4 regions of the Geobacillus thermopakistaniensis genome follow, and region 1 is predicted to be linked to each of the others. Evidence: predicted binding sites of a transcription regulator. Region 1 holds the regulator's gene; each other region holds the start of a gene.
What was found. Region 1 encodes Rex, which represses fermentation and respiration genes when NADH is low (regulators of the CRP and FNR family bind a similar motif). Its sites were predicted from a motif close to TTGTGAAATATTTCACAA; they were not measured.

Region 1 (8,504 bases):
GCGAAACAAAAAGGGGAACAGAACGATGGGGATCAATGTTCAATTTCGGCCAATGACCATTCATGACATTGATGAAGTCGTGCAAGTCGAGCGGGCATCGTTTACTTCGCCTTGGAGCCGTGAATCGTTTTACAACGAGCTCATGTACAACCGCTACGCCAAATATATCGTCATGGTGTACAACGGGCGGATCATCGGGTATGGTGGGATGTGGCTTGTCATCGATGAGGCGCATGTGACGAATGTAGCCGTGTTGCCGCAGTTTCGTGGGCAAAAGCTTGGTGAAGCGCTCATGCGACGCTTGATGGACATGGCTAGGCAGCACGGGGCGGCGACGATGACGCTTGAGGTGCGCGTGTCCAATCATGTTGCCCAGTCGCTGTACCGAAAGCTTGGGTTTCGCAACGGAGGCATTCGCAAACGGTATTATCCGGATAACTTTGAAGACGCGTTAGTCATGTGGGTGAAGCTGAGATGAATGAGGACGTGTATGTATTAGGCATTGAAACGAGCTGCGATGAAACGGCGGCAGCAGTCGTGAAAAACGGAAGAGAGGTTTTATCGAATGTAGTGGCGTCGCAAATGGAAAGCCATCGGCGGTTTGGCGGCGTCGTGCCGGAAATTGCTTCCCGCCATCATGTGGAGCAAATTACGCTCGTTATTGAGGAAGCGATGCAGCAGGCCGGCGTATCGTTTGCGAGCCTTGATGCGGTGGCGGTGACGGCCGGACCGGGGCTTGTCGGAGCGCTTCTTGTCGGGGTCAACGCGGCGAAAGCGTTAGCGTTCGCCCATGGATTGCCGCTTATTGGAGTGCATCATATCGCCGGTCATATTTACGCCAATCAATTAGTGGCTGAAATGAAGTTCCCGTTGTTGGCGCTCGTCGTTTCCGGTGGTCATACGGAACTAGTGTTCATGAAGGAGCATGGGAATTTTGCGGTGATCGGTGAAACGCGCGATGACGCTGCCGGTGAGGCGTATGACAAGGTGGCGCGGGCTTTAGGCCTTCCGTACCCAGGAGGACCGCACATCGACCGGCTGGCTCATGAGGGCGAGCCAGTGATTGATTTGCCGCGAGCGTGGCTTGAGGAAGGTTCGTATGATTTCAGCTTCAGCGGCTTAAAATCGGCGGTTCTCAATGCGCTCCACAACGCGAAGCAGCGCGGCGAGGAGATCGATCCGAGACAGATGGCCGCGAGCTTTCAGGCCAGCGTCGTCGATGTGCTGGTGACGAAAACGGTGCAGGCCGCCAAAGAATACCGCGTACGGCAAGTGCTGCTCGCCGGGGGGGTGGCGGCCAACCGCGGGCTGCGGGCTGCACTGCAGGATAAAATGAAAGAGCTCCCCGATGTGGAGCTTGTCATCCCGCCGTTATCGCTATGCACCGATAATGCTGCGATGATTGCCGTTGCGGGAACAGTGTTATATCAACAAGGAAAGCGGGCTGATTTGGCGCTCAACGCCAATCCAAGCTTGCCGCTTGTCTAGGCAGTTGGCTGAAACGCGAAAGACACCGAAGGGCGATCCGTTTGCGGCAGGCAAACGGATCGTCCTTTTTATTTTCATGTGAAAAAAGTTTGTGTATATTTTTATCCACAAATCTGTGGACAATGTGGAAAAAGCGGTAAAACACTATCAACATAAGAAAGACAATACACAGCGATTTTTGTGTAACAAGGAAGATGTTTTTTGTGGATAATGTGGAAAAGTTGGTGAATAACTTATATTCCATGGTGGAAATTGTGGATTCTTTTGTGGATAATGTGACTAACTAAAGAACAACCCGCCGAAACTAGAGGCGGGTTGTCGGTTATAGTGAAGTATAAAGCTGTTCCCATTCGGCCAATAACATTTCGACTCGCTGCTTTCGCTCGTCGTTTTCTTGCGTCAATCGTTGCATCGTCTCATAGTCGCCGTAAACGGATGGATCACAAAGTTGCTGCTCGATCTCAGCGATTTGTGCTTCAAGCGTTGCAATCTCGGCTTCGATTTCATCCAAGCGGCGTTGGCGCTGGCGCCGTCGTTTTTTTTCCTCTTTTTCTTGCTCGTATGTCGTTTTGGCAGAATCACTTGCCGTTTCTGTCGGGCGGACGTTCAGGAGTGCCAGTTCGCGTATTTCTTCTTTTTTGGCGATGTAGTAATCATAGTCGCCTAAGTATTCCGTTAGGCCTCCGCTGGAAAGTTCAAACACCTTTGTTGCGATTCGGTTGATGAAATAGCGGTCGTGGGAAACGAACAAAATCGTTCCCGGGTAGTCGATGAGCGCTTGCTCGAGCACTTCTTTGCTGTCGAGGTCTAGATGGTTTGTCGGTTCGTCCAAAAGAAGGACATTTGCTTTTTGCAACATCAGCTTGGCGAGCGAAAGGCGTGCTTTCTCCCCGCCGCTTAAAGCGGAGACCGGTTTTAAAACGTCATCGCCGGAAAACAGGAAGTTGCCGAGCACGGTGCGAATTTCTTTTTCTGTCTTTTCGGGGTAGGCGTCCCACAGCTCGTCAAGCACCCGTTTGTTCGATGACAAATCAGCTTGGTCTTGATCGTAATAGCCGATTTGGACGTTTGCGCCGTAGCGGAGCTCTCCTGTTTGGATAGGGAGTTTTCGGGCGATCGCCTTCAGCAATGTCGACTTGCCGATGCCGTTCGGCCCGACTAGGGCGACGCTTTCGCCGCGCGTGATGCGGAAGCTGATTTGGCGGATGATGGGTGCACCGTCGCCATAGCCAACGGCTATGTCTTCAGCGGTGAGCACTTCATAGCCGCTCGGTCGATCGATCGAGAACGAAAAGGAGGCTGATTTTTCATCGCCGACAGGCCGTTCGAGCCGTTCTATTTTTTCCAGTTGCTTTCGCCGGCTTTGCGCCCGTTTGGCCGTCGAGGCACGGGCGATGTTGCGCTGGATGAAGTCTTGGAGTCGGGCGATTTCTTCTTGCTGTTTCTCGTACCGTCTTAACTCTTGTTCGTATTGCTCGGCCCGCAACTCCAAATAGCGGCTGTAGTTGCCGGCATAGTGTTTGAGCGTGGCATTCGACAGTTCGTATACGTCAGTGACGATTTTGTCTAAAAAGTAGCGGTCGTGGGAAACAACCAGGACGGCACCGGGATAGGCTTGCAAGTACTGCTCCAGCCAAGAGAGCGTCTCAAGATCCAAATGGTTCGTCGGCTCGTCCAAAATCAATAAATCCGGCTTGGACAACAGCAATTTCCCAAGGGCAAGACGCGTCCGCTGTCCGCCGCTTAACGACGAGATCGGCGTTGTTTTATAATCATATGAGGAAAACTGCAGCCCGTGCAAAACGGAGCGGATATCGGCTTCGTATTGGTAGCCGCCTTGTTCTTTGTATTGTTCTTGCAGCTCGTCATACGTTTTCAGCGTTTTTTCATAGCGAGCTGGATCGGCGAGTACGTCTGGGTCGCCGAGTTGCATGCTGAGTTCGGCGAGCTGTTTTTCGAGTCCTAGAAGCGGGGTGAATACCTCAAGCATTTCGTCCCAAATGGAACGCGGCGAGTCGAGCCCGCTGTTTTGCGCCAAATAGCCGATTTTGATATGGTTTGGTTTGATGATTTTGCCGCTGTCGAAAGAGAGTTCACCGGCGATGATTTTCAACAATGTCGATTTTCCCGCTCCGTTGCGGCCGACAAGGGCAATTCGGTCGTGGGACTGTATTTCTAGTTTTATATTCGATAAAATAAGGTCAGCGCCGAAATATTTCGTGAGCCCGTGCACTTGCAAAATGATCATGTCATTTCACCTCGCGAATAGTTTAACGTAAGTCGCGAAAACGGTCAAAGACGAATGATGAAAAATCGTGTATAGTGTATAAATGGAGGAGATTGTATTGTCATCGTTCACTCATTTCAATGAACAAGGGCGCGCGAAAATGGTTGATATTACGCACAAAGAAGATACTGTGCGAGTGGCTGTGGCGCAAACGAGCGTGACTGTCAGCCGGGAAATTTACGAAAAAATGACGAGCAATGCGATCGAGAAAGGGGATGTGCTCGCCGTCGCTCAAGTGGCGGGGGTGATGGCGGCGAAGAAGACAGCTGACCTTATTCCAATGTGTCACCCGCTTATGTTAAAGGGTGTGGACATTGCTTTTGCTTGGGAAAACGATGGAGAAGCGCATAAGCTCGTCATCACGGCAACGGTGAAAACGAAAGGGAGCACAGGAGTGGAAATGGAAGCGCTGACGGCCGCTTCGGTCTGTGCGTTGACGGTGTACGATATGTGCAAGGCGCTTGATAAAGGAATGGTCATCGGTCCGACGTATTTGGTCGAAAAAACGGGCGGGAAGTCTGGCCATTACCGACGGAAAACCGATTAGCTAGGGGATGAGATCATGAGCAACGAACAACCGAAAATTCCGCAGGCAACCGCCAAACGGCTGCCGCTTTACTATCGGTTTTTGAAAAACTTGCACGCTTCCGGCAAGCAACGCGTCTCCTCTGCCGAGTTGAGCGAGGCGGTGAAAGTCGATCCGGCGACGATCCGCCGCGATTTCTCCTATTTTGGCGCGCTTGGTAAAAAGGGATACGGGTATAATGTCAATTATTTGTTGTCGTTTTTCCGCCGGACGCTTGAAGAGGATGAGGTGACCGAAGTCGCCTTGTTTGGCGTCGGCAATTTAGGCACCGCCTTTTTAAACTATAATTTTTCGAAAAACAACAATACGAAAATCGTGATGGCGTTTGATGTCGATGAGCGGAAAGTAGGAACGACAGTCGGCGGGGTGCCGGTCTATCATCTCGATGAGTTGGAGGAGCGGCTTCACGAAAACATCCCGGTCGCCATTTTAACCGTGCCGGCCGCCGCGGCTCAAGCGCTGACCGACCGCCTTGTCGCCCAAGGAATTAAAGGCATTTTAAACTTTACTCCGGCGCGGTTGAACGTGCCGAACCATATTCGCGTCCATCATATCGATTTAGCCATTGAGCTGCAGTCGCTCGTCTATTTTTTGAAAAACTATCCATCGCCATCGTAAAAGGAGAGAACAACACATGAAATATTTGTTGCTCGTTGCTGTGATTTTGTTGCTGTTTGGCACGAAAAAGCTGCCAGAATTAGGGCGGTCGTTCGGCCAGTCGCTTCGCGAGTTTAAAGACGCCACAAAAGGGCTCGCTGATGACGAAGAAACGAAAACCGACCGATGACAAGGCAGGATGGAGAAACAATGAATGACAAAGAAATGTCGGTGTATGAGCATCTGGGTGAACTGCGAAAACGGCTCATCATCGTGCTCATCTTTTTTGCTGCGGCGCTTGTCGTTAGTTTCTTTTTTGTCGATGATGTCATTTTGTATTTGCAGCGAACGGCCGAGGCGAAGCATTTGACCATGAACGCCTTCCGCCTCACCGATCCGATTAAAGTGTATTTTCAGTTTGCCTTTGTCATCGCAGCTGTGCTGTCGGCTCCGGTGCTGTTGTATCAAATTTGGGCGTTTGTAAGCCCCGGTCTGTATGAAAAAGAGCGGAAAGTGACGTTAAGCTATATCCCGGCGTCGATCGTTCTTTTTTTAGCAGGCGTCAGCTTCGCTTATTTCGTCTTGTTTCCGTTTGTCGTTCGATTTATGAGCCAGCTGGCTGACCAACTAGGGGTTCAACAAATGATCGGCATTAATGAATATTTTCAGTTTTTGCTTCAGCTCGTGCTGCCGTTTGGCATCGTATTTCAGCTTCCGATTGTTGTGCTGTTTTTCACCCGCTTAGGGCTTATTACGCCGCAGCTTCTTGTTCGCATCCGCAAGTATGCGTATTTAGCGCTGCTTATTTTAGCGGCGGTCATTACGCCGCCGGATGTGTTGTCGCAAGTGATCGTCATGATTCCACTCACCATTTTGTATGAAGGAAGCATTTGGGTGGCGCGCATCGGCTATCGGAAAGCGCAGCGAGCAGTCGAGCAGGAAGGCAATGAGTGAGGCGGGACGAAAAACATTGAGAGGAAAGCGAGCAAGGCCGGGCCAAACGAAGGGGCTGTCTCAAAAGCCGCAAAACAGAGCTTTGAGGCCGGCCTCTTGTTTTTTTGTTTCCATTTTCACGATATGATCGCCGTCATGGGATTGATGTTCTGGTCCCTTCCCGCGCGAATCACGGGAAGGGGGTCAGCGTTTTGAGGCGAAAAGAAGGCGAAGGGCGGTGCCGAAATCAAAGGCAGCGAGCGCCGCTAAAGCGATGGTGGAGACGTTCCAAACCGTTTCATGAGCACTTTCGATGGCCAAATACGTAAACATTGAGCCTAAGACGAAATACAGAAGCGAAAACAGCCGAGGGTTTCGCATCATAGCCAAACCCTCCAAACGGCGAGCGGCAGCTCGGACTGGCGCATCATTTTCTCAATCTCGTCGGCCAATAGCGTCTGCATGACGACGACGAACGTATTCATGGCGACATGGGCGAAAATCGGTACGAAAATGCGTCCGGTTTTTGCGTATAAAAACGCGAATACCATCCCCATGGATGTGTACAGAAGCAAATGTTCTGGCTCCATATGGACAATGGCAAACAAAAGCGAACTGACAAGCGCAGCAAGCCAAAAGTTGTATTTTTCATAAAGCGAGCCGAAAATGATTTTGCGGAAGATGAGCTCTTCCAAAATCGGGCCGATGACGGAGGTGACGACGACCAACAGCGGCGTCAGGCGGATGATATCGATGATTTGCCTTGTATTTTCCGACCCTGGTTTGATGCCGAGCAGCCGCCATTCGATGTTGGCGGCGATGCTTTGGGCCGCGAGCGCCAAAAAGACGCCCAAGACCGCCCACATCCACGAGGAAGCAAGCGGCAGCCGCCGCATCATTCGTTCGTTGCGGTCACCGCGGAGCAGCCATAGGATAATGACAAAAGCGAGCAGGAAACTAATGATCGCCCAATACCCGGAAGCCAGTTTGGCGGCTTCGAGGCGGCTTTCCGTTCCTTGGCCGACGCCGAGGGCGCGAAGAAGCGGCACGCCGACAAAGGCGGACAGCTGCATGACGATATACGTGATGATGACGTACCAGTGGTTGCGTTTCAAACCCTCTACCCCTTTTATTTCAAATTATATCCGTATTGTAGCACATGTATGGCGAAAATAGTAAGAAAACTGCATCCTCGCATCCCACCTGACCGCCGTAAAAAAAATTAACCGGAGCCGTTTATCAGTCCGAGGAATGTGAAATAATGAAAACGGGCTCCGCGCGGATGGGGAGTAGAGGCAAAACAACCGGCTCCTTTTGCTCTTTCTTCTTTAGGAGAGAAAAACAGTTATTTTTTTGCATTTCCTACTTGCAAAACTGAAAGAAGTTCATTAATATTATAAGTGTGTTAGCACTCAATAGTGATGAGTGCTAATAAGAACGGTGAAAACTATCGTTAAGGAGGTTGTTCCCCGTGTTGAAGCCATTAGGCGATCGTATTGTCATTGAAGTCGTGGAAACAGAAGAAAAAACGGCTAGCGGTATCGTTCTGCCGGATACGGCGAAAGAAAAACCGCAAGAAGGCCGCGTTGTTGCTGTCGGTGCAGGCCGCGTGCTCGATAACGGCCAACGCATCGCGCCGGAAGTCGAAGTTGGCGACCGCATTATCTTCTCGAAATATGCGGGCACAGAAGTGAAATACGACGGCAAAGAATACTTAATTTTGCGCGAAAGCGATATTTTGGCTGTCATCCGCTAATATATGCGTTCATCACATAAACATTCCGAAAACATACTGGGTACTTAATCGGATACTTAACTTGTGGCACGCAGTCCAACAATTTCATAAGGAGGTAACGGGGTATGGCAAAACAAATCAAGTTCAGTGAAGAAGCGCGCCGTGCGATGTTGCGCGGGGTGGACAAACTTGCAGACGCAGTGAAAGTCACATTAGGTCCGAAAGGCCGCAACGTCGTATTGGAGAAAAAATTCGGTTCGCCGCTCATCACGAATGACGGGGTAACGATCGCGAAAGAAATCGAGCTCGAAGATCCGTTTGAAAACATGGGCGCGAAATTGGTCGCTGAAGTCGCCAGCAAAACGAACGACATCGCTGGGGACGGTACAACAACCGCTACGGTATTGGCTCAAGCGATGATCCGCGAAGGCTTGAAAAACGTAGCAGCTGGTGCCAACCCGATGGGCATCCGTCGCGGTATCGAAAAAGCGGTTGCTGTTGCGGTTGAAGAATTGAAAGCCATCTCCAAACCGATTAAAGGAAAAGAGTCGATCGCCCAAGTTGCTGCGATCTCGGCTGCTGACGAAGAAGTCGGCCAATTGATCGCTGAAGCGATGGAACGCGTTGGCAATGATGGCGTTATCACGCTTGAAGAGTCGAAAGGCTTCACGACGGAACTCGACGTTGTCGAAGGGATGCAATTCGACCGCGGTTACGTTTCACCGTACATGATTACGGATACGGAAAAAATGGAAGCTGTCCTTGAAAATCCGTACATCCTCATCACGGACAAAAAAGTATCGAGCATTCAAGAACTGTTGCCGGTCTTAGAACAAGTCGTCCAACAAGGCCGTCCGCTCCTGATCATTGCGGAAGAT
Region 2 (8,504 bases), on a different contig from region 1:
CGCGTTCGAGCATGTTGGAAGTGATGAAATCCGACTACATTCGCACCGCTCGTGCGAAAGGATTAAGCATGTTTTGGGTCGTGTACAAACATTCGTTGAAAAACGCCATTATTCCCGTGTTGACGGTCATTGGGCTGCAAACCGGACTGCTGCTTGGCGGTGCGATTTTGACGGAAACGATTTTCAGCTGGCCCGGCATCGGACGCTATATTTATGATGCAATCGGGTATCGGGATTATCCGGTGATCCAATCAGGCATTTTGATCATTGCCACCATTTTTATTTTTATTAATTTGATCGTTGATTTACTTTATGCGATCATTGATCCGCGCATTAAGTACAATTAAGGAGGGAGGGCGCCTATGGCTGAACTAGCGCGCACGCCGGCAACACCGCCGGCGGCGATTAGGGAGACGGAATCGGTTTCTTTATGGAAAGAAGCATGGCGGCGGTTTCGAAAAAATAAAATCGCCTTGGTCGGTGCTGGGATCGTTTTGTTTTTTATCCTTGTCGCCATCTTGGCGCCGTGGCTGGCACCGTATGATTATAAAGACCAACAGTTGGCCGAGCGGTTGCAGCCGCCTTCTAGCGAGCATTGGTTCGGCACCGATGATTTTGGCCGCGACATTTTTTCCCGCGTGATATATGGAGCCCGCATTTCCCTGTGGGTCGGATTTTTTTCCGTGCTCGGCTCGGTCATGGTTGGTTCGTTGCTTGGCATTATCGCCGGCTACTATGGGCGCTGGATTGATGGGGTGATTTCGCGTTTGTTTGACATTATGCTGGCGTTTCCGAGCATTTTATTGGCGATCGGCATCGTCGCTGTGCTCGGGCCGTCTTTGCAAAACGCCCTCATCGCCATCGCTGTCATTAATGTACCGAACTTTGGGCGGCTCATCCGTTCTCGCGTGCTAAGCATTAAGCAAGAAGAATACATTATGGCAGCGAAAGCGATCGGCATGAGCGACTGGCGCATTTTAATCCATCATATTTTGCCCAACAGCCTCGCGCCGATCATCGTTCAAGGGACACTGGCGATCGCCACCGCCATTATCGAAGCGGCCGCACTTGGCTTTTTAGGCTTGGGGGCGCAGCCGCCCAATCCGGAGTGGGGGAAAATGCTATCGGACGCCAAAGATTTCTTGACTCAGGCGCCGTGGACGATGATTTTCCCTGGATTGGCGATCATGCTGACAGTGCTTGGCTTTAACTTAATGGGCGACGGGCTGCGCGATGCGCTTGACCCACGGATGAAAAATTGAAGCAGGCGGTCCGCTACGAGCGGCCGCCTGCTGACTTTTCCAGCTCTTTTTCCAGCGTGTCATCGTAATGGTAATGGTGGAAACTATCGATAAGCTTGTCTAAATGTTCGAGGCGATCCCCATAATCCATGATCGCTCCGATTAAAGAAAACAACCGATAATCGCCCGGCGGCTGGCCGTCCGCATAAAAGGCGGAAGTGAGCCGCTCGCGCTGATGATGAATTTCCTCGGCCCGTCTGCTGTGAGGGAGCGGCTTTGCCTTATGGATAAATTTCAGCAACAGTTGCTCATGGTAGTCAAGCAAGCAGCCAAGGTGCAGGCAGACGGCTTGACGAAGCTCGGCGGGCAAGCGGCTGAACTCGTTTTCGAGCCGGTGCAGCCATTTTAAGACAGATAAAACTCGATCGGCCGCTGCTATCATTTGCCGGTACAACACGAGTTTGCGAGATTTTTGGAAGCGTTGGCGTCGAAAATACGTGCGTTCTTCTTTGTACATAAAATATAGATGCTCGAGTTTGGTCATTTCTTCGTGTCGTGCTTCAATTTCTTCCTTCAAATGGTGATGGTCGGCTGCCTGCTGTTTATGCAGGCGGATCCATTTTAAAATGGCCTCTGTTTCTTCGCTGATTTTTTCATATACCTTTTTTTCGTATTTCGGCGGCAAGAAAATCAAGTTGACGACAAAGGCGGCGAAAATACCGAGCATCATCGTTAAAAAGCGAATGGCCGCAAATTGAATGAACTGGCGGTCTGTATATTCCATAATGGCAATGACTGTGACAAGCGCTACGGAAATCGTCGATGATTCAAGGCGCATTTTCAGGCAAAGGGCGATGACGATCATCAGCGTCAAACCGACGACCAACGGATCGCGCCCAAGAATGAAAACCGCCGCGATCGCGAACAAGGCGCCGATCACATTCGCTTGCACTTGCTCGATCAGCGATAAATAGGAGCGGTAAATGGTCGGCTGCATGGCGAACACAGCGGAAATGCCGGCGAATGACGGCGATGGAAACTGGAAGAGCGCTGCTAAGAACAAGGCGAGCGCCACTGCGATCCCCGTTTTGAAAATGCGGGCACCGAGTTTCATCTATGATCAAAACTCTCCTTTTTGTTTTGGTGAACCATTCAGTACTATACACAGTTTCATCCTATGTGCGCAAGGAAAAAATATAACGCCCCGCCGATGAAGGCGGGGCGTTGAGAAATTTCTGGTGTTCAAAGCTGCCGGAACGCCTTGCCGACCGCGTCGATCGTGTAGGCGATGTCGTCTTCCGTATGGGCGAGGGTGATAAACCATGCTTCGTATTTCGACGGCGCGAGATTGATCCCTTGTTTGAGCATGAGCTTGAAAAATTTCGCAAACAACTCGCCGTCGCTGCGCTGGGCTTGCTTGTAGTTTTCCACTTTTTCGTCAGTGAAGAAGACGGTGAGCGCGCCTTTTAAGCGGTTGACGGTCACCGGCAGGCCGCATTGGCGAGCATGGGCCAGGATGCCTTCTTCCAGCATTGCTCCCAATCGGTCGAGATGCTCATAGACACCCTCTTGTTTCAACACTTCAAGGCAGGCGATGCCAGCGAGCATCGACGCCGGGTTGCCGGCCATCGTCCCGGCCTGGTACGCTGGTCCGAGCGGAGCGACTTGTTCCATAATGTCTTGGCGTCCACCGTACGCCCCGATCGGCAAGCCCCCGCCGATGATTTTCCCCATCGCCGTCAAGTCGGGCTCCACACCGAGCAAGTTTTGCGCTCCGCCGTACATAAAGCGGAAGGCGGTGATCACTTCGTCGTAAATGACGAGCGCCCCTTCCTTGTGGGCAATCTCATTGATCGCTTCTAAAAAGCCCGGTTTTGGCAGGACGATGCCGAAGTTGCCGACGATCGGCTCGACGAGGACCGCTGCGACTTGCTCGCCCCAAACGTTCATCGCTTCCCGGAACGATTCGACATCGTTGTATGGCACGGTAATGACTTCTTGGGCGATGCTCGGCGGCACGCCGGCTGAGTCCGGCGTCCCCAACGTCGATGGCCCCGAGCCGGCGGCGACGAGCACAAGGTCCGAATGGCCATGGTAGCAGCCTTCGAATTTGACGATTTTGCTTCGTCCGGTGTAGGCGCGGGCGACGCGGATCGTGGTCATCACCGCCTCTGTTCCCGAGTTGACAAACCGCACTTTCTCGAGCGACGGGATCGCCTCTTTTAACATTTTGGCAAACGTGATCTCATGCGGCGTTGGCGTGCCGTACAACACACCGGTCTCGGCGGCGCGGCGGATGGCTTCCGCGATGTGTGGATGGGCGTGCCCGGCGATGATCGGTCCGTAGGCGGCCAAGTAGTCGATGTACTTGTTTCCATCCACATCCCAAAAGTAGGCTCCTTGCGCCCGCTCCATCACGACTGGCGCACCGCCGCCGACCGCTTTGTATGAGCGGGACGGGCTGTTCACTCCACCAACAATGTGCTGGAGCGCTTCTTTATATAATTGTTCTGATTTGGTCCACTGCATTGTTTGATCCTCCTGTTTCCGCTGACTGCCTCTTTATATAGTAAACCGAGAAGACTCAAACTTCAATGCTATAGGTGTAAAGCGGGAGACGGATCGGTTTCTCCCATCATTGACGTGCCGATTCGAAAAAATCCGACAGGAAATCGTTTGTTTCCGTATGGGCGGAACTGACATCCAACTGTTGCCGACGGTCGATCGGCGAGTGGGCATTGATTTAGGACAAAAGCATTTTGCCGTTCTTTCCAAATCGGAGGCGGCGCCTAACGCAATGGCGTCAACAGACTGGAAAACAAAAAAGATGAAAATGGCGGCGATTCATGTATAATGCAACATAGGAGAAGGGCGCAAGCCGCCTTTTTCCTTTGACGCCAAGGAGAGGTCAGGAGGAGAACGATGAACGCGATTGAAGTAGAACATTTGCGCAAAGAATTTAAAGTGCACAAAAGCCGCTCCGGCCTTGTCGGAGCGTTTCGCGATTTATGGACGCGCCGTTATACGCTCGTTCGAGCGGTTGATGACATTTCGTTTGCTGTTAAGCAAGGGGAAATCGTCGGCTATATCGGCGAAAACGGCGCCGGCAAATCCACGACGATCAAAATGTTGACCGGCATTTTAACGCCAACGTCTGGGCGCATTGTCGTCAACGGGATGAATCCCCATAAAGAGCGCGAAAAATTCGTGCGCACGATCGGCGTCGTGTTCGGCCAGCGTTCGCAATTATGGTGGGACATCGCTGTTCAAGAGTCGTTCCGGCTGTTGAAAAAAGTGTACCGCGTCTCGGACGAGCAATATCGCCGCCATATGGCCGAGGTGATTGACATGCTTGAGATCGGCCCGCTGCTTGATAAGCCGGTGCGCAAGCTGTCGCTTGGCCAGCGGATGCGCTGTGAGCTTGCCGCCGCGCTCATTCACAACCCGCCGCTGTTGTTTTTGGATGAACCGACGATCGGCCTTGATGTGCTTGTCAAACTCAACATCCGCCAGTTTTTAAAGCAATTGAATGAACGGTATGGCACGACGATCCTGCTGACGACGCACGATATGTCAGACATTGAAGCGCTTTGCGAGCGGGTCATTATGCTCGATGAAGGGAAAATCATTTACGACGGGTCGCTTGAGCGCCTGAAAGAAAGATGGGGCCAAGGAAAACGGGTCGCCTTTACGTTTGCCGAAGCGGTGACGGCCGCTTTTTTGCAGCAGTTGACTGAAGGGTTGGATGTTGTTTGGAAAAAAGGTGAACAGCCAAACGTTTGGGTCTCGCACGTTCCATCAGGAGGCGTGCCGGAAGTTGTCAGTCGCGTCGCTGCCCGTTGTGCGTTAAATGACATCCATATTCACGAAGTGCCGACGGAGGAGATCATCCGCAATATTTATGAGGAAGGTGCGGTTCATGGGTAAGTATGTCGAAATGGTCCGCATCCGCTTTTTAATGATGCTCGCCTACCGGACAAACTATTACACTGGCATTTTGATTTACGCCATTAACATCGCAGCGTATTACTTCCTTTGGTCGGCTATTTATGGCGGCAAATCATCGATGCAAGGGATGTCGCTTGGGCAAATGACGACGTATGTCGCCATTTCCTGGCTGGCGCGGGCGTTTTATTTTAACAACCTTGACCGTGAAATCGCCATGGAAATCCGCGATGGAAAAGTAGCGATTGAACTGATCCGCCCGTACAGCTATTTAGGGATGAAAGCTGTGCAAGGGCTTGGCGAAGGGCTGTTTCGCCTTTTCTTTTTATCGCTGCCTGGGCTTTTGGTCGTATCGCTTTTTTTGCCGCTTCAGTTTCCGGGACACGCCAAAACGTGGCTGTCTTTCGGCTTGTCGCTTCTATTCAGCTTTATCATTTTTTCGGAGCTGAACTTGCTTGCGGGGGTTGTGACGTTCTTTACGTTCCGAAATGAAGGGTTGCTTAGGGCGAAGCGGTTTATCATCGACTTGTTTTCTGGGCTCATTTTGCCGCTTTCCTTTTATCCTGATTGGGCGCAACGGGCGATGATGTATTTCCCGTTTCAAGCCATCAGCTACATCCCAAGCATGATCATGACAGAAAGTTTTAAAGGTGCTGCTGTCCGTGATGGCCTGCTTCTGCAGGCAACGTGGTGCATCGTATTGCTTTTTCCGATTGGATGGTTATGGAGAGCGGCGAAAAAGCGTCTTGTTGTGCAAGGGGGGTAAACGTTGTTTTACGTATCGGTTTTTTTTCAATACATGGCGCAATATATGAAGACAAAGCTGCAATATCGAGCCGATTTGTTCGTGGAGTGGCTGTCTGACTTTATGGCTCAGGCGGTCAACTTGGTATTTTTGCTGGTTGTGTTCGGCCATACGACGCTGCTTCACGGCTGGTCGCGCGATGAGATTTTGTTTATTTACGGTTTTTTTCTTGTTCCATATGCCGTATTTGGCGCCTTTTTTAACCTTTGGGATTTTAATGAACGATATATTGTGCAGGGGGAAATGGATCGCGTGTTGACGCGCCCGCTAAACAGCCTGTTTCAAATTGTTTTGGAGCGGATGGAGCTCGAATCGTTGCTTGGCGCTGTGCCCGGGCTGATCATTATGCTGTATGCCGGCAGCCGCTTGTCTCTTTCATTTCATTGGTATGATGTCTTCGTGTTTATTTTGTTTGTCATTGGCGGTGCATTGATTTATGCCGGCATTTTCATTTCACTGGCGACGATCAGTTTTTTTGCCGACGCCCGCACATCCATCATGCCGATGATGTACAACATCAGCAGCTATGGCCGCTACCCGATCGATATTTATCATCGCGTCATCCGCTATATTTTAACGTGGGTGCTGCCGTTTGCCTTTGTCGGCGTTTATCCAGCTGCTTATTTTCTTGATAAAAAGGAATGGTACAGTTATGCCTTTTTCACCCCAGTGGTCGGCATGGTTTGCTTCACCGTTTCGGTCATGCTTTGGAACGCCGGGGTGAGACGATATCGCGGGACGGGGAGCTAGGCGCCCCGCCCGTTTTTGTTCATTTGCCATCAAAATGACAAACAATGGTCAAGCAATCGACACAACCTTGTCTGTATCGTTAGCATGTTGTGGCGTAAAATAAAATGTGAATATATTCACAAAAAGGAAGAAGAGGTGAATAGTGATGAAAAACGGGAGAGGAAATCGGGTAGCGGTCGTCGGCACCGGGTTTGTCGGCGCCAGTTATGCGTTTGCCTTAATGAATCAAGGGATTGCCGATGAGATCGTGCTCATCGATGCAAATGAAAACAAGGCTGAGGGCGATGCGATGGACTTCAACCATGGGAAAGTATTTGCGCCGAAGCCGGCTGACATTTGGCACGGCGATTACGATGATTGCCGCGATGCCGATTTGGTTGTCATTTGCGCCGGCGCCAACCAAAAACCGGGCGAGACGCGGCTTGATCTTGTGGACAAAAACATTGCCATTTTCCGCTCGATCGTTGAGTCGGTCATGGCATCCGGATTTCAAGGACTGTTTCTCGTCGCCACCAATCCGGTCGACATTTTAACGTACGCGACGTGGAAATTCAGCGGCCTGCCGCAAGAGCGAGTAATCGGATCGGGCACGATTTTGGACACGGCGCGGTTCCGCTTCTTGTTGGGCGACTATTTCGCCGTCGCCCCGACGAACGTGCACGCCTATATTATCGGCGAACATGGCGACACTGAACTCCCGGTCTGGAGCCAGGCTGATATCGGCGGCGTGCCGATCCGCAAGCTGGTCGAGTCCAAAGGGGAAGAAGCGCAAAAAGAGCTCGAGCGCATTTTTGTCAATGTGCGCGATGCCGCCTACCAAATTATTGAGAAAAAAGGAGCGACGTACTACGGGATTGCTATGGGGCTTGCCCGCGTGACGCGCGCCATTTTGCATCATGAAAATGCCATTTTGACCGTTTCCGCTTACTTGGACGGCCCATACGGCGAACGCGATGTCTACATCGGTGTGCCTGCTGTGATCAACCGAAATGGCATCCGCGAAGTGATTGAAATTGAACTTGACGAGGAGGAGAAAAAATGGTTCCACCGTAGTGCTGCGACGTTAAAAGGTGTATTGGCGCGCTATTTTGCTCAGTAAAGCGCAACGATTGGCTTCATCTGACGGGACGCTGGCTTGTCAAATGGGTCGGGTGATCCGGTGGAATACAGGAGTGCTGCCGATTCAAGCAGGGTGCGGAGGGTCATGCGGTATAATCGCCCGGTTGTCCGCGTATATATGAACGACGGACAAAAATGGGGGGAACGTGATGGATTACGCCTTCCTTGGCATTGTTGCCGCCGTACTGCTCGGCAGCATCACCTCGCTTTGGACAGTGCGCGTGCAAGCGACGCATCGCCTGTCACTCGATAGCTTATGGGTTCTCGTCCAATGGTATTTAACGATGTTGCTCGGTTTTGCCATGATTTATATGATTTTGCAAGTAAACGGCCATGCTGTGTTTACCCCATCCCCAAATAGCGCATCGAAAGATCGTTTGTCGCTGCTTGAAGACAGCTTGTATTTAAGCGGTATGACGCTTTTGTCGGTCGGATACGGTGATGTCACTCCGATCGGCGTCGGGCGGTGGATCGCCATTGCCGAAGCGCTGCTCGGCTACATTATGCCCGCTGTCATCGTGACGCGCACCGTGTTTGACTGGGATCATCGCTGATATGAGTTGCAATTTCCCTTCGTCTTCGCTACGCTAAAAGAAAACGAAGAAGACGGGGGGAACGACATGACGATTGCCATTGGCCAGCCA
Region 3 (8,504 bases), on a different contig from region 1:
ATTCACTGGATGACGACCATATTCGCGAGCTGCTGCTTGTCGCGCTCGCCCATCGGAAAGAGGGGGACGGCCGTGGGGAATGAACAAACATTAGATCGGCTCGAGGCCAAAACATACCGCGTGCAAGGACTGACGTGCACAAACTGCGCAGCTAAGTTTGAGCAAAACGTGAAATCCTTGCCCGGCGTGAAAGAGGCGAAAGTGAATTTCGGCGCCGCCAAGCTCACCGTTTGGGGCGAGGCGACGATTGATGAGCTTGAACAAGCGGGAGCGTTTGAACGCCTGAAAATTCGTGAAGAACGCGAGCGCACCATCCGGCGGGAGCCGTTTTGGAAGAAGAAAGAGAACAGGAACGTCCTTGTCTCTGCTGTATTGCTTCTGATTGGCATTGCGGCCGATGCGGCGGACAAGGGGATGCTGGCGATTGCGATGTATTTGGCGGCGATCGTGATCGGCGGCTACTCCCTGTTCTGGACGGGGCTCCGGAATCTGGCCCGCTGGCAGTTTGATATGAAAACATTAATGACGATCGCTATTCTCGGTGCGGCGGCGATCGGCGAATGGCAAGAGGGAGCAGTCGTTGTCATTTTATTTGCCATCAGCGAAGCGCTCGAGAGCTACTCGATGGATCGAGCACGGCGGTCGATCGCCTCGTTGATGGAGATGGCGCCCGCTGCAGCGACGATTCGGCGCGGTGCGGAGGAGGTGACCGTTCCGGTCGAAGACGTTCGCGTCGGGGATGTCATGATCGTCAAGCCGGGTGGAAAAATCGCTTTGGACGGCATTGTCATAAGCGGCGCCTCCACAGTGAATGAAGCGGCGATCACCGGTGAAAGTCTGCCGGTGGAAAAAGCAGTGGGGGATGCAGTGTTTGCCGGGACGCTGAATGGAGAAGGATTCCTCGAAGTTGAAGTGACAAAGCGGGCGGATGAAACGACATTGGCGAAAATGATTGATCTTGTAGAAGAGGCGCAAGCGGAGCGGGCGCCGTCGCAAGCGTTCGTCGACCGGTTTGCTCGCTATTATACGCCGTTTATTATCGTGACCGCGCTTCTGATCGCCATCGTTCCGCCGCTCGTGATGGGCGGGGAGTGGCTTGATTGGATTTACCGCGGTCTTGCCGTTCTTGTCATCGGCTGCCCGTGCGCGCTCGTCATCTCCACCCCGGTGGCGATTGTGACGGCCATCGGAAACGCGGCTCGGCGCGGCGTGCTCATCAAAGGCGGCGTGCATCTCGAACAAATCGGCCGGCTGCGTGCCGTTGCCTTTGATAAAACCGGGACGTTGACGAAAGGGAAACCAGCCGTGACCGATGTCGTCGTGTATGAAGGAACACGTGAGCAGCTGTTGGCCATCGCCGCCGCCATCGAAAAACGGTCGCAGCACCCTTTGGCTTCTGCCATCGTCCGCAAAGCGGAAGAAGAGGGAGCACCGTTTCTTGATGTGGCCGTCGAGGAGTTTCAATCGCTCACCGGCCAAGGAGTGAAGGCGGTGATTGCGGGGAACACGTACTATATCGGCAGCCCCGCTTTGTTTACCAGTTGGATCGGGAAGTTGCCCGATGAAGCGGAAAAGCAAATCTCTGCCTTTCGGGACGAAGGAAAAACCGTGATGGCCGTCGGCACGGCCGATCGGCTGTTGGGGCTTGTCGCCGCGGCCGATCAACTGCGGCCGTCCGCCCCGGAAACGGTTGCCGCGCTGCGGCGCCTTGGGGTGGCGGAAGTGGTGATGGTGACGGGCGACCACGAGCAAACCGCACAGGCCATCGGCCGTCAAGCGGGCGTATCCGATATTCGCGCCGAGCTCCTTCCGGAACAGAAGCTGGCGGCGATCCGCGAGCTGAAAGAACGTTGCGGCATGACCGCCATGGTCGGCGACGGGGTGAATGACGCCCCTGCCTTGGCCGCGGCCGATATTGGTGTGGCGATGGGCGGGGCGGGAACGGATGCCGCCTTGGAAACAGCCGATGTTGTGCTCATGGCCGACGATTTGCGCCAGCTGCCGTACACCGTCCACCTTGGGCGCCGAACGCTTGCCGTCATCCGGCAAAACATCGCCGTCGCCTTAGGGCTTAAAGTGCTGGCACTCGTGGCCGCCGTCCCGGGCTGGCTCACCCTTTGGCTCGCGGTGTTCGCCGATATGGGCGCGACGCTGCTAGTGACACTCAACAGCATGCGCCTATTGCGGGTGAAGGAATGAGACGGGGCTGCGGGCAGCGAGATACATCGTCCAACTTAGAAGAAGTGCATTTGTCCTCTCTCATGAAATGCGTGGAAAATATGGGTGCTTTCTGACGATGAGAGACGGTATAATGAAGAGGAAAACATCACAGCTGATTAGGTTGAATGTTTGGGGATAGCGGCTGTTGGATGGAACCATCGTTTTGGTCTGTTCATGAAAATCGTGGGGAAGAGGGGCGTCATGAAGGGATCTCGAAAAGAAGAGAGGCATGAAACGCAACGGACAGAAGAGATTCAACGGATGGATGACCGGGTGTTTTCGCCGGCCGAAGAGTTGGATCGGATCGCCGCGGGAGGGGCGATGAAGCGGGAAGCCCTCGATTGGCGAGGATTTCCCCGGTGGATTCGATATGTCGGATACATCGCCTTCGCCTTTTTTGTCATCGTTCCTTTGATGGCATGGTTGTGGAACGTGTTGCTTGAATAGCCGATCAAACGCCAACCGGAGGCGGGTCTCATGGAGGAGAAAAACAAACGACACGGAAATGCCCGTTGTTCCGTGTCGTTTTGTTTGCGCTCTGTTGTTAATCCTCCATCCCTAAAGCGTACAAGTAATGGCGCAAGCTTTCTTCGACACATGCGGCGATCAGTTGAATGAACGGAGTGACCTCACCTTTGACGCTCGCTTTTTCCAACGCTTCGTAATACTTCCGGCGCTGTTCCGGGTTTGCTTTCACAATAGCGGGCGGATAGCCATGCTGCATTAAAATGAAATTCATCATTAAGCGGGCGGTTCGTCCGTTTCCGTCAGCAAATGGATGAATGTATACGAGCTGAAAATGGAAACGAGCCGCCAGTTCGATTGGATGAAGAGCATGTTGATTCGTTTCATACCAAGAAAACAATTGATTCATTTCATCTTGTATATGCAAAAAGTGAGGGGGGGTGTACGAGCTGCCGGAAATGCGCACATTGTATGTTCGATATTTCCCGGCATTTTCATTGTCAATGCTCTTTAATACTAAATAATGGACCTGTTTCAACACGTGCTCAGTCAAATGTTCTTTGTTTGCGACTAACTCTTCAATAAAGTCAATCGCCTCCGCATGGTTAATAGCTTCCAAATGTTCCTTAAGCCGTTTCCCGCCAATGGTAATCCCTTCTTCTATGACTAGCTTTGTTTCCAGCAAGGTTAACGTATTGCCTTCGATGGCGTTCGAATGGTACGTCCATTCGATCCGAAATGATTCCCGCAAGTTTTTCACCAACCCTGGAGGCAAAGGGCGCAACGCATCCAACCGTTGTTTCAGCTCGTCGATTTTGGCAAACATCGCTCTCACCTCTTGGTATATGATTCGCGGCCTCGATTCGTTTTTCCTTTAAATAGCCAAGCGATGGCTCTCGTTTTTTCTATTATGATACAAAAATAAAGGGCGGGGAGTGTTCAGCAGTTGCAGAACAATGAAACAACCGCCCGCCCAACACGGGCGAACGGCGAAAAGGGGATGGAAAAAGTGGAGTGTTTCAAGAAAAATGCCCAAGCTGCCGGAGCGCTTCTTCGCTCATTCGCTCCGGCGTCCATGGCGGGTTCCATGTCACTTGGACGCGCACGTCACGGATGCCGTCAATGTGCTCAAGCGCCCGTTTGACGCCGCCGGCGATCGAGTCGTGAAGCGGGCAGCCGGGGGTCGTGAGCGTCATCAGGACATTGATATGCCCATCTTCGATTTTTAAGTCATAAATCAACCCTAAATCGACGACGTTAATGCCGAGCTCCGGATCAAGGACCGTTTTCAGCTGTTGAATGGCAAGTTCGCGGACATCCATCGTTCTTTTCCTCCTCATTCGCTTATTTTCGGAAGACCGTTAAAATCGTTCCGGCAAAGGCAACGCTTAATCCAGCCAACAGCACTTGAGTGATGGCGAACAGCGGCACGCTCGCGACAGCAAGCGCAACGGCCGCCAGCGCGAGGGCGATGAGCCATAGGCGGCATTGGACGGTGACGGCTCGCTCATTCATCATTTGTTTTAACGTCGGCACGTTTTGTTGGCCGACTTTTTCGCTGTAGCGATGCGTCCACCATAAAAACGGCACGATTTTGAACAAATAGCCGACGATGCTGAAGAGAATCCAGCCGACAATGAATAGATAAACAATGATGCCAAGCAGCCGTCCGCTGCCGACGACGATGGCGACAAAGGCGGCAACGTGCAGCACAAGGCCGATGACGATGGCCGAAAGCGAAAAGCGGAACGGGCGGTCAAGCGTTTTTTTCATCCGCTTTTGCAAAATGGCGCGGATATGCCAGGCGAAAACAACGAATCCGCTCATGAGCAAGGCTGCACCGGCTGCAAGCCATGCGTGGCTTCGCAAGAATAAGCTGGCGAACGCCACAGCAATCCCGCTGATGTACAGCGCATAGACGTAACGCGCCGGCCGCAGCGAAAAGCCGTGGGCGAGCGAGAACATCGGCGCCATTTTGTACGAAAAGCCTATGATGAGCAGTGTGAACCAGCCGCACAGCCCGAACAGCACATGCAAGCCGAACACCGTTTCATGACTGTTGGCGCCTGTGGCGGCGAAAAAGTGAAAGGCAAGCAGCCCTCCGGCGGCGCCCGTCAGCAGCAAAAACAACAAGGAAGTCGCGACAAACAGCGTCATGATCGTTTTGTTTTTTTGTTGTTTTAATGTCATCGCCATTTGCCAGACAAACAGCACGATGCCGAACAGCAGAAGCAAGCCAGGGAGAAACGCCTGGTTTGGCGTAAACGCTAAACTGGCGGCAAAGGCGACGATGCCGAGAGCGGTGATCGCAAACTGCCAAAAACCGAGCCGCTCGCTCCAAATCGGCGTCAAAAAGGCGACCGGAACGAGCTGGTACATCGCCCCCATGGCCGTCATCAATGCAAAGCCAAGCAACGCCAGGTGGGCCGCCGCCCACACGAACGGCAGCCGGAACGCGCCGCTGCTAAGTGAGGGAATCGCTCCAAGCAACATAAGCTGCGACGCGGCGAACGCCAACACGGCGAACATGATAAACGAGAACGGAAGACGGACGTCTGTTTCCGTCCCCGTGCGAGTAGGAAACACGTTGCTCATCCTTTCGTAATGCGGATTTCAAAACTGCCGTCTTCGCGTGCGACCGTCTCGTGCCGGTAGCCAAGCTCGTCAAGCTGCTCGTACAAAAACATCGGGCGGCGATCGTTAATGATCGTCAGCGTCTCCCCAGGATTCAGCTTAGCGAGGGCAGCGAGCGTCCGCATCATTGGCTGCGGCGGCTCGAGTCCGCGGTTATCGAGGATCATCGGTCATCCCCCCTGTTTGACAAACGTTACTCTCCAATGTTTTTTCTCGATTTGTTCGGCCTCGTACGTAAATCCTTTCGCTTTCATAATCGGAAACAACGGCAGCGGCTTGAACGGGGCGTGTAAAATGAACGTATCGCCCGGCTGCAGCGGCTTGATGGCGTTCATAATTTTTTCAAACGGTTCCCGCTTTTGCCGCAAATCTTCGCGTACATCGAGTTCAATCGTCACACCCATGCGCTTTCCCTCCTTTTTGACTATCATGATAATCATTTTCACTGTGGAATGTTGTGATATAGCTCACATCTTTCGGCCGAAACATGACATATTCCACTTTGGAAAAAAGGTTTCGTTTTCGTTTGAAAGGGCGGAATAGCATGTTCCAGAAAGATGGGCTTGCCGAAATGTTTGAAAGGAAACCCCATCAGCTCCATTGCGCATCCCGACCGGTGCCGGACGATGGGGAAAAAGGAGTTAGAAAAAGATTTCTTGTTCGAGCCCTTCGCGGTCAATCAAATAAAAGCCGTGTTCGTCGACGTCAACCAGCCCTTTCCGTTTCAGTTGGCTCAACGTGCGGCTCACCGTTTCCCGGGCGGTGCCGATCATGTTGGCCAGCTCGCGGTTTGTCACATGGGCGGTGAGGCGGTGCCACTTCCCTTGTTTGACGGCGTTCGTGCGCGTCAGCCGCAACAAAAGCAACACGATTTGTTCGTACGTATTATGGAGCACTTGCGCTTCGAGCCGGTTTTGCAAATCAACGATTTTTTCGCCCATGACGCGAAACAGTTTTATGCAAAGTTCAGGGCTCGCCATCAGCACTTGTTCGAAATCGTGGATCGGGATCGCGATCAATGTCGCTTCCTCGACCACTTCGGCGTGGGCCGGATAGGTGCCTTTTAAGAAAAAGCCGGCATGCGGAAACATTTCTCCCGTCTGCAAAATCGAAACGATTTGTTCTTTCCCGCTGAAGTCCGTTTTATAAATTTTTACCGTGCCGGAATGAATGAAATAGACTCGCTCGAGCGGGTCGCCTTGCATAAAGACAAACGTCCGCGGCTTGTAAACGCGCACGTGGGAAATGGCAACCAGCGAATCAAGCTCGTAATCGGACAGTTCACGAAACAACGGAACAGCTTTTAAGCGGTCTTTCATCCAATGGTTCGCCATGGCGTTCTCTCCTTTGGAAATGTGACAAAAGTGTGGCGGCTGTCAACAGAGCATCGATGCTTTTCTCTTTTTGAACATCCGCGCCGTTTGGCCTTTTCTGCCTTCATTGTATACATTCTCACGCCATAAAGCTGTGATATAAATCATAACGGACATTTGCCCCGGCTCACAAACCGCCGAACGATCAGCGCGCTACAATGGGGGCGAACAAACGAGAAGGAGGTTGGCTCATATGGAAGTTCATCGATCCGTTCGCCCCAACATGCGGCCGGGGCGGCAAACGACCAACAGTTTTCTCAAATCGATTCTCATTTTCACTATTGTGATCAGCTTTACCGTCCTGCTTGTCGGCGGATATTGGATTTTTAAAGAAATGGCGCCGAGGCCGAAGGAAGTGCGCAGTGAAGACGGCCAAGTGTTGATGACGAAAGAAACGATCATCGGCGGGCAGGCCGTCTTCCAAAAATACGGGCTGATGGATTACGGAACCGTGCTTGGGCATGGGTCGTATATGGGGCCGGACTATACGGCGGAAGCGTTGAAAATTTATACGGAAGGCATGCAAGATTACAAAGCAAAAGAGCGGTATCACAAACCGTTTGCCGATTTAACCGCCGATGAGAAAACGATCATCCGCGAACAAGTCATCAAGGAAATGCGAAAAAATCGCTACAACCCGGTTACGGATGTTCTCGTCCTGACAGATGCGCAAGTATACGGGTTGGAAAAAGTGCGCGACTATTACCGCGACGTGTTCACCAATGGCGATGGTTGGGGATTGAAAAAAGGATTGATCAAAGAAAGCGACATGCCAAAATCAGGCCGTGCTTGGGTCGCGGACGGCGACCAAATCAAGCAAATTGCCGACTTTTTCTTCTGGACCGCTTGGCTGTCAAGCACGCCAAGACTTGGCGACCACATCACCTATACGAACAACTGGCCGTACTATGAGGACGCCGGCAATACGATGTCGTTTTCCGCGGTATGGTGGAGCGGCGCGAGCGTCACGATTTTGATTTTGTTCATCGGGATCATTTTGTATGTGTTCCACCGCTATCAGTTAAGCATGCAAGAAGCGTATGCAGAAGGGAAGTTTCCAGTCATCGATTTGCGGCGGCAGCCGCTGACTCCGTCGCAAGTGAAAGCGGGCAAATATTTCGTCGTTGTATCGGCGCTCTTTTTCGTCCAAACGATGTTCGGGGCGCTGCTCGCCCACTACTATACGGAACCGGACAGCTTCTTTGGCATCAAATGGATCCATGACCTATTGCCGTTTAACATCGCCAAAGGGTATCATTTGCAGCTGGCGATTTTTTGGATTGCCACCGCTTGGCTTGGCATGGGGATTTTTATCGCCCCGCTTGTCGGCGGGCAAGAGCCGAAAAAGCAAGGGCTGCTCGTCGATCTGCTTTTTTGGGCGCTTGTCGTCCTTGTCGCCGGCAGCATGATCGGCCAATGGCTCGGCGTCAACGGCTATTTAGGAAACGAATGGTTCCTGTTTGGCCACCAAGGTTGGGAATACATTGAGCTAGGCCGCGTTTGGCAAATTATTCTAGTCGTCGGCATGCTGCTTTGGCTGGTCATCGTCTTCCGCGGCGTCAAACGCGGGCTGAAGCAAGAAAGCGACAAAGGCGGGCTCATCCACTTGCTGTTTTATTCGGCCATCGCCGTTCCGTTCTTTTACATCTTCGCGTTCTTTATCGAGCCGGATACGAACTTTACGATGGCTGACTTCTGGCGCTGGTGGATCATCCACTTGTGGGTGGAAGGCATTTTTGAAGTGTTCGCCGTTGTTGTCATCGGGTTCTTGCTCGTTCAATTGCGGCTCGTAACGAAAAAATCGACGGTCCG
Region 4 (6,415 bases), on a different contig from region 1:
GACGGCCGTCTTTCGCCATGGCCGCTGGGTGCTTCGGGGGCGAAAGACATTTGCATCGTTAGCCCCTGCGCTCGATTACGTATTGATTTCCGCCACGATGGAAGACGGTCGGGTCGGTGAATTTCTCGTGCCGATGTCTGCTTCAGGCATCCGCATCGAGCCGACGTGGAACACGCTTGGCATGCGGGCGACGCGCAGCGATGATCTTGTTCTTGAAGAAGTCGAAGTCGACCAAGAGGCGCTCGTAGAGACGCTTGGAGAAGCGAACGAAGCCGCTCCGGCGCAAGGATGGCTGTTGCACGTGCCGGCTTGTTACTTAGGCATCGCCATTGCGGCGCGCAATGAGGCGCTTCGCTTTGCCAAGACGTACCAGCCTAATACCCTGCCTCACCCAATCGCCCTAACACCCGAAGTGCAGCGGAAAATCGCTGAAATGGAATGGCGCCTCACCCATGCGCGCCATTTCCTGTACGCGGTCGCCGACTTATGGGATCGCTATCCGGAAAAACGGATGGCGATGAAAGAGGAGTTGGCAACAGCCAAATTGGTCGCCACCAATACCGCGCTTGAAGTCGTCGATTGGGCGATGCGCATTGTCGGCGGACAAAGCTTGTTTGCTGACAATCCGCTTCAGCGGCATTACCGTGACGTCCGTGCTGGATTGCACAACCCGCCGGCGGATGACTTGACGTTTCAATGGCTTGCTAAGCGGGCACTGACCCACAACCCACCGGCGCAATGAAACAAGAAAGCGGGTGGAATAATAGAAAGATCACTCAAATGACACAAAAAAAGCTGTCCCCTCACAAAGCAGGGACAGCTTTTTCCATGCCAAGCCGTTATTCCACCTCAAGCGCCGAGCGCAAAAACTCGGGCAAGGCGAAACATTGACGAAAGACCGCATCATTGACGTATTTCGTGTCGTTTGGAATGGTTGTCTGCGCCGGAAAATCGAGCGGCCGTTTCGAGCCGATCGTAAAGCTCCACAGTCCGCCTGGATACGTCGGCACCACCGCGGTGTACACAAGCACATGCGGGAACAGTTCGCGAATATTGCGGTACGTCCGTTTCAAGATATCCAAGTGGAAAATCGGCGACTGGCTTTGGCAGACCATCAGCCCGTCTGCTTTCAACGCGCGATGGACGTTGGCGTAAAACTCCGGTGAAAACAAGGCTTCCGCCGGGCCGACTGGGTCAGACGAGTCGATCATAATGACGTCGTAGACGTTTTCTTTCTCTTGCACAAACACGACGCCATCATCATAAACAAACCGCACGCGCGGATCCGATAAGTTGCCGGAGACGGCTGGCAAATGCTCTTTGCACGCCCGGACGACTTTTTCGTCGATTTCCACCATATCGATGGCTTCAAGATGAGCGTATTTCGCCGTCTCACGAGCTGCGCCGCAGTCGCCGCCGCCGATGATGAGCACCCGCTTCGCTTCCGGATGAAACTGCAGCGGCACGTGCGAAATCATTTCGTTATAAATATGGCCGTCAATCGAGGTCGTTTGCACGACGCCATCGAGTACGAGCATGCGGCCAAAATCGTACGAATCCAAAATCATCACATGCTGGTACTCGGACGGCTCGGCAAAAATCACCTCTTTGATTCGATAGCTGATTTTTAAGTTGTCGCGATCATCTTCGGTGAGCCAAAGCTCTCCATTGTCCATATGCAAGTAAGGTGGCAAAGCGCTTCCTTCGTGTTTCATTGTGACCTCCTTTAGTCATGCAGATGTTTTCACACCTTTCTAATCTTAATATATTCTTCGTCTTGTGGCAAACAAAGGGGATGTGATCGGCCGGTGCCGGACGTATTCATCCCGCCGCCCATGTTTGACGACTGGTTTCGTTTTTCCAACTGATGATCGTTCTTGCCGCCACATCCCGCGCAAAGGCCGCCATCGGTTTCGCATCATCCCGCGTCTTCCTTCCGTAGAGCGATGCTTAGTGATCGTGTGCCTGCCAAACGCCAAAAAACTCTCCAGCTTATAGCCAGAAAGTTTTCTCAACCGCGCCGCTCTTTCAATAAAGAACGAAGCGACGCTCGGTCTTCAAGCAAATCGGCGAGCGTATACGCATCCAGCACACGCAAAAACGCCTCTAACGCCTCGTGAAGTGCGAAGCGAAGCCGACATACCGGCGTTAAGACGCACTCATTGCCGTGGGCGGCAAAACACTCGACAAGCGACAAGTTTTCCTCCGTTTCGCGAACAACCGCGCCGATGACAATCTCCGCGGGGCGTTTCGCAAGGCGGATTCCACCGTTGCGCCCACGGATCGTTTCAATGTAGCCGAGTTTGCCAAGCTCATAGACGATTTTGCTTAAATGATGCTCTGAAATGGAAAAGGCAGCGGCAATGTCTTTGATGTTTGTTTTTTCTTCTTCATCAAGCGCGCCTAAAAACAAGAGGACGCGCAAGGCGTATTCCGTATAGTTCGTCAACTGCATCGTGATTCACAACCTTTAAGCGACATTCTTGATCCCATTGTACCACACCTGATTCGAACGGAGAATTGTGAACAATTTATTAAAGATGTATTTGAAATATTGTTTTTTCGCAGTGATCATGGTTGAATAAAAGATGTATTAAAAATACATGTTTTACAAGGGGATGAAATCATGACAACGACAACGAAATTGCATCCAAAAACGATTGAAATTGTGAAATCAACGGTGCCTGTCTTGGAAACACATGGCGAACAAATTACGAAGCGGTTTTATGAACTCATGTTTTCCAATCATCCGGAACTGCTCCATATTTTCAACCACGCCAACCAAAAGCAAGGGCGGCAGCAACGCGCCTTGGCCGCAGCCGTGTATGCGGCAGCGCGCTATATCGACCAGCTTGATGCTATTTTGCCGGTTGTGCGGCAAATCGGCCATAAACACCGCAGCTTAGGAATCAAACCAGAACAATACCCGATCGTCGGAAAGCATTTGTTGCTGGCGATCAAAGACGTGCTCGGCGACGCCGCCACCGACGAAGTGATCACGGCTTGGGCGGAAGCATATGAAGCCATTGCGTCCGTTTTCATTCAAGTGGAAAAAGAGCTCTACGATGAGGCAGCGGCCAAACACGGAGGCTGGCGTGACTTTCGCCGATTTGTCGTCGTGAAAAAGGTGAAAGAAAGCGGCGTCATTACTTCGTTTTATTTGGAGCCGGAAGACGGCAAGGCCATCAGTGATTATTTGCCGGGTCAATACGTGAGCGTCAAACTGTCGATTCCGGGCGAGACGTATACGCATATTCGCCAATACAGCTTATCGGATGCACCTGGAAAAGGGTATTACCGCATCAGCGTCAAACGGGAAGCAGCTACAGCGGACAAGCCGGCCGGCATTGTTTCCAACTATTTGCATGATCATGTCCAAGAGGGCGACGTGCTCGAGCTTAGCGCTCCAGCCGGCGATTTTACGCTTGATTTGTCCAAAACGACGCCGGTTGTGTTCATCAGCGGCGGCGTCGGCATCACTCCGCTTTTGAGCATGGCGCATACGTTGGCCATCCGCCAACCGACCCGCCCAGCGGCGTTTTTGCATGCTGCTTTGAATGGCCGCGTGCACGCGTTTGATAAGGAGCTTCGGATGTTGGCGGAACGCCCGTCATTTTCTTACCGTATTTGTTACGAGTCGCCATCCGACGAGGATCGCCGCCATCCACATTTTGGCAAAGAAGGGCGGATCGACCTCGCATGGATGCAATCCGTGATCCCGACGAAAGACGCAGACTTTTATTTCTGCGGCCCGATGCCGTTTATGAAAACCGTCTATCGTGCCCTAAAACAATGGAGTGTGCCAGAGGAGCACATCCATTACGAATTTTTCGGCCCGGCCGGCGATTTGACGAAAGACTGAGAGAGGTTTTTCGCTTGCCAGGGGGATGACCCAAAAGGGTCATTTTTCTTAACAAAACACAACATATTGTTTCTTAATGATTGTTTCAAACCTATATACGGTAATAAGAAAGGGTGTCCCGATCCTTTTGGGACACCCTCTTTTGTTATCTTCCCTGTTGGCAAGTTCATGAATTTTTTGTATGATGAATTGCAAGAAAAGCAAGAAAAGGGAGAGACAACGCATGACGACATTTCGCCAACATCGCTGGCAATCATTTTTGCAAGGTTACGAGCAGCGCGCTCGAATCCTTATCTCCTGCCCAGATCGCCCGGGCATCGTCGCGGCAGTGACGTCGTTTCTGTACGAACAAGGGGCGAATATCGTTGAATCGAGCCAATATTCGACCGATCCTGAGGGAGGGACGTTTTTTCTCCGCTTGGAGTTCGACTGTCCAAACATCGCCGAGCGAAAAGAAGAGATCGAAGCGGTGTTTGCCCCGATCGCTGCTGAATTTGAGATGCGTTGGCAGCTTCGGCTGCACAACGACATTCGGCGAATCGCGATTTTTGTCTCCAAAGCCGAGCATTGTCTGCTTGAACTTCTTTGGCAATGGCAGGCGGGAGAGCTGATCGCCGACATCGCCCTTGTCATCAGCAACCACCCCGACTTGCGCGAGACGGTCGAGTCATTTGGCATCCCTTATGTGCATATTCCGGTGACGAAAGAAACGAAAGCGGACGCCGAAGCCGAACAAATCCGTCTGCTTCGCGACTATCAGATCGACACCATCGTGCTTGCCCGCTACATGCAAATTTTGTCGCCGGCGTTTGTCGCTGAATTCCCGGGACGGATCATCAACATCCACCACTCATTTTTGCCCGCCTTTATTGGCGCGCGTCCGTATGAGCGGGCGTATGAGCGCGGCGTCAAATTGATCGGCGCCACATCGCACTACGTCACCGACGATTTGGATGAAGGGCCGATCATTGAGCAGGACGTCGCCCGCGTGGACCACCGCCACCATCCGGACGACTTAAAGCGGATCGGCCGACTGATCGAAAAAACGGTGCTCGCCCGGGCGCTTCGGTGGCATTTGGAAGACCGGGTCATCATCCACGGAAACAAAACGATCGTGTTTTATTGAACCCAAGCGGGAGAGGATTTTTCCTTTCCCGCATGGTATAATGAAGACAAGCAGGATTTGGCCGCCCAAAGAGCGAAATTTCATCCGTAGGGAAGGAGGGAAAAAGCCTATGGGAGAAAAACGGACGCCCAGCGGTTTTCTGTTAAAACAACGTGCGTTTTTAAAATTGTATTTGATTACGCTCACCGAACAGGAGCGGCTCTACGGGCTGAAGCTGCTTGATGTATTGCGCCAAGAGTTCAAGCCGTTCGGCTACCGGCCGAACCACTCCGAAGTGTATAAGGCGCTGCACGATTTGATCGAAGACGGCATTTTAAAACAAGTGAAACAGAAAAAAGAGGGAATGAAGTACCAAGAAGTCGTCTACTATCGGTTCGCCGAGGGCGGACAGGAAAAGGCGAAGCTGTACAAACGCCAGCTCAAGGCGGAGCTTGATCGGTGCGCGGCGCTCATTCGCAAGGCGATTGAGGACAACTTCGGTTGAGAGCGCCTCGTTTTTTCTTTGTTATATTTACATAATATATTTATGGTCTAGTTCTTTTGTTTTGCGTCCCGCCGGGCGATCTAGTAGAATGAGAGGGGAAGATCGCCACAGAGAGGAAGTCAGAAGATGGGAACATGGCCGTTGACGGTCACGAAAGAAATGGAAAAGCGAAAAGAACTGTTCCGCCGCGATCCGGATCGCGCGTTGATTGGAGCGGGCGGGTACAAGGCGGCAGATGAGGCGATCGTGCACGATGCCGCCATTGCGCTCGCGCTTGGGAAAAACGTGCTCTTAAAAGGCCCGACCGGATCGGGAAAAACGCGGCTTGCTGAAACGTTGTCCGCTTTGTTTGGTCAACCGATGCACAGCATCAACTGTTCCGTGGACTTAGACGCCGAAGCATTGCTCGGTTTTAAGACGATCGTGCACAAAAACAGCCAGGCGGTGATCGAGTACGTGCCCGGACCAGTCATCCAGGCGATGACAAAAGGGCATTTGCTATATATTGACGAAATTAATATGGCGAAACCAGAGACGCTGCCGATTTTAAACAGCGTCCTTGACTACCGGCGGCGGCTCACGAATCCGCTCACCGGCGATCTCGTGCAGGCGAAACCGACATTTGGCGTCATCGCCGCGATCAATGAAGGCTATATTGGCACCGTACCGCTCAATGAGGCGCTCAAAAACCGGTTTGTCGTCATCAATGTGCCGTATGTGCAAGGAGAAACATTAAAATCGGTATTGTTGGCGCAAACTACATTAACGGATGAAACGTTGATCGATCGTTTCGTCGCCCTGTCGGCTGATCTGCTTGTGCAGGTGCGAAACGGACAAATCGCCGAGGAAGCGGCTTCGGTGCGCGCTTTGTTGGATGCGTGCGATTTGGCGGCGTACATGCCGCCATTGCGGGCCATTGAACGAAGCATCGTCGATAAGCTCG

Region 2: a site for Rex is predicted at 6,846-6,863, ahead of T260_RS127355 (L-lactate dehydrogenase). Genes of this name have one in related genera too.
Region 3: a site for Rex is predicted at 5,775-5,792, ahead of T260_RS130455 (DUF2249 domain-containing protein). Genes of this name have one in related genera too.
Region 4: a site for Rex is predicted at 2,521-2,538, ahead of nsrR (nitric oxide-sensing transcriptional repressor NsrR). Genes of this name have one in related genera too.

The regions. Positions count from the first base shown of each region.
Region 1 covers NZ_AYSF01000051.1:1,450-9,953, forward strand. The annotation lists gene tsaB (tRNA (adenosine(37)-N6)-threonylcarbamoyltransferase complex dimerization subunit type 1 TsaB) at 1-66, shown strand, start outside; gene rimI (ribosomal protein S18-alanine N-acetyltransferase) at 26-478, shown strand; gene tsaD (tRNA (adenosine(37)-N6)-threonylcarbamoyltransferase complex transferase subunit TsaD) at 475-1,488, shown strand; gene T260_RS128920 (ABC-F family ATP-binding cassette domain-containing protein) at 1,811-3,736, opposite strand; gene moaC (cyclic pyranopterin monophosphate synthase MoaC) at 3,834-4,322, shown strand; gene T260_RS128910 (redox-sensing transcriptional repressor Rex) at 4,338-4,979, shown strand; gene tatA (twin-arginine translocase TatA/TatE family subunit) at 4,996-5,148, shown strand; gene tatC (twin-arginine translocase subunit TatC) at 5,169-5,912, shown strand; gene T260_RS128895 (YdiK family protein) at 6,096-6,275, opposite strand; gene T260_RS128890 (CPBP family intramembrane glutamic endopeptidase) at 6,272-7,006, opposite strand; gene groES (co-chaperone GroES) at 7,363-7,647, shown strand; gene groL (chaperonin GroEL) at 7,752-8,504, shown strand, end outside.
Region 2 covers NZ_AYSF01000057.1:3,278-11,781, reverse strand. The annotation lists gene T260_RS127320 (ABC transporter permease) at 1-347, shown strand, start outside; gene nikC (nickel transporter permease) at 363-1,262, shown strand; gene T260_RS127330 (FUSC family protein) at 1,276-2,355, opposite strand; gene T260_RS127335 (glutamate-1-semialdehyde 2,1-aminomutase) at 2,484-3,770, opposite strand; gene T260_RS1000000139835 (hypothetical protein) at 3,928-4,095, shown strand; gene T260_RS127340 (ABC transporter ATP-binding protein) at 4,164-5,168, shown strand; gene T260_RS127345 (ABC transporter permease) at 5,161-5,952, shown strand; gene T260_RS127350 (ABC transporter permease) at 5,956-6,741, shown strand; gene T260_RS127355 (L-lactate dehydrogenase) at 6,887-7,840, shown strand; gene T260_RS127360 (potassium channel family protein) at 8,010-8,414, shown strand; gene bcp (thioredoxin-dependent thiol peroxidase) at 8,481-8,504, shown strand, end outside.
Region 3 covers NZ_AYSF01000045.1:1,455-9,958, reverse strand. The annotation lists gene T260_RS130420 (ArsR/SmtB family transcription factor) at 1-83, shown strand, start outside; gene T260_RS130425 (heavy metal translocating P-type ATPase) at 73-2,199, shown strand; gene T260_RS130430 (hypothetical protein) at 2,422-2,667, shown strand; gene T260_RS130435 (Fic family protein) at 2,765-3,511, opposite strand; gene T260_RS130440 (metal-sulfur cluster assembly factor) at 3,705-4,007, opposite strand; gene T260_RS130445 (membrane protein) at 4,030-5,280, opposite strand; gene T260_RS130450 (DUF2249 domain-containing protein) at 5,277-5,486, opposite strand; gene T260_RS130455 (DUF2249 domain-containing protein) at 5,490-5,723, opposite strand; gene T260_RS130460 (Crp/Fnr family transcriptional regulator) at 5,961-6,653, opposite strand; gene T260_RS130465 (nitric-oxide reductase large subunit) at 6,886-8,504, shown strand, end outside.
Region 4 covers NZ_AYSF01000093.1:520-6,934, reverse strand. The annotation lists partial or broken gene T260_RS01000000138160 (acyl-CoA dehydrogenase family protein) at 1-742, shown strand, start outside; gene speE (polyamine aminopropyltransferase) at 840-1,715, opposite strand; gene nsrR (nitric oxide-sensing transcriptional repressor NsrR) at 2,012-2,455, opposite strand; gene hmpA (NO-inducible flavohemoprotein) at 2,627-3,862, shown strand; gene purU (formyltetrahydrofolate deformylase) at 4,086-4,988, shown strand; gene T260_RS123425 (replication termination protein) at 5,098-5,472, shown strand; gene T260_RS123430 (ATP-binding protein) at 5,632-6,415, shown strand, end outside.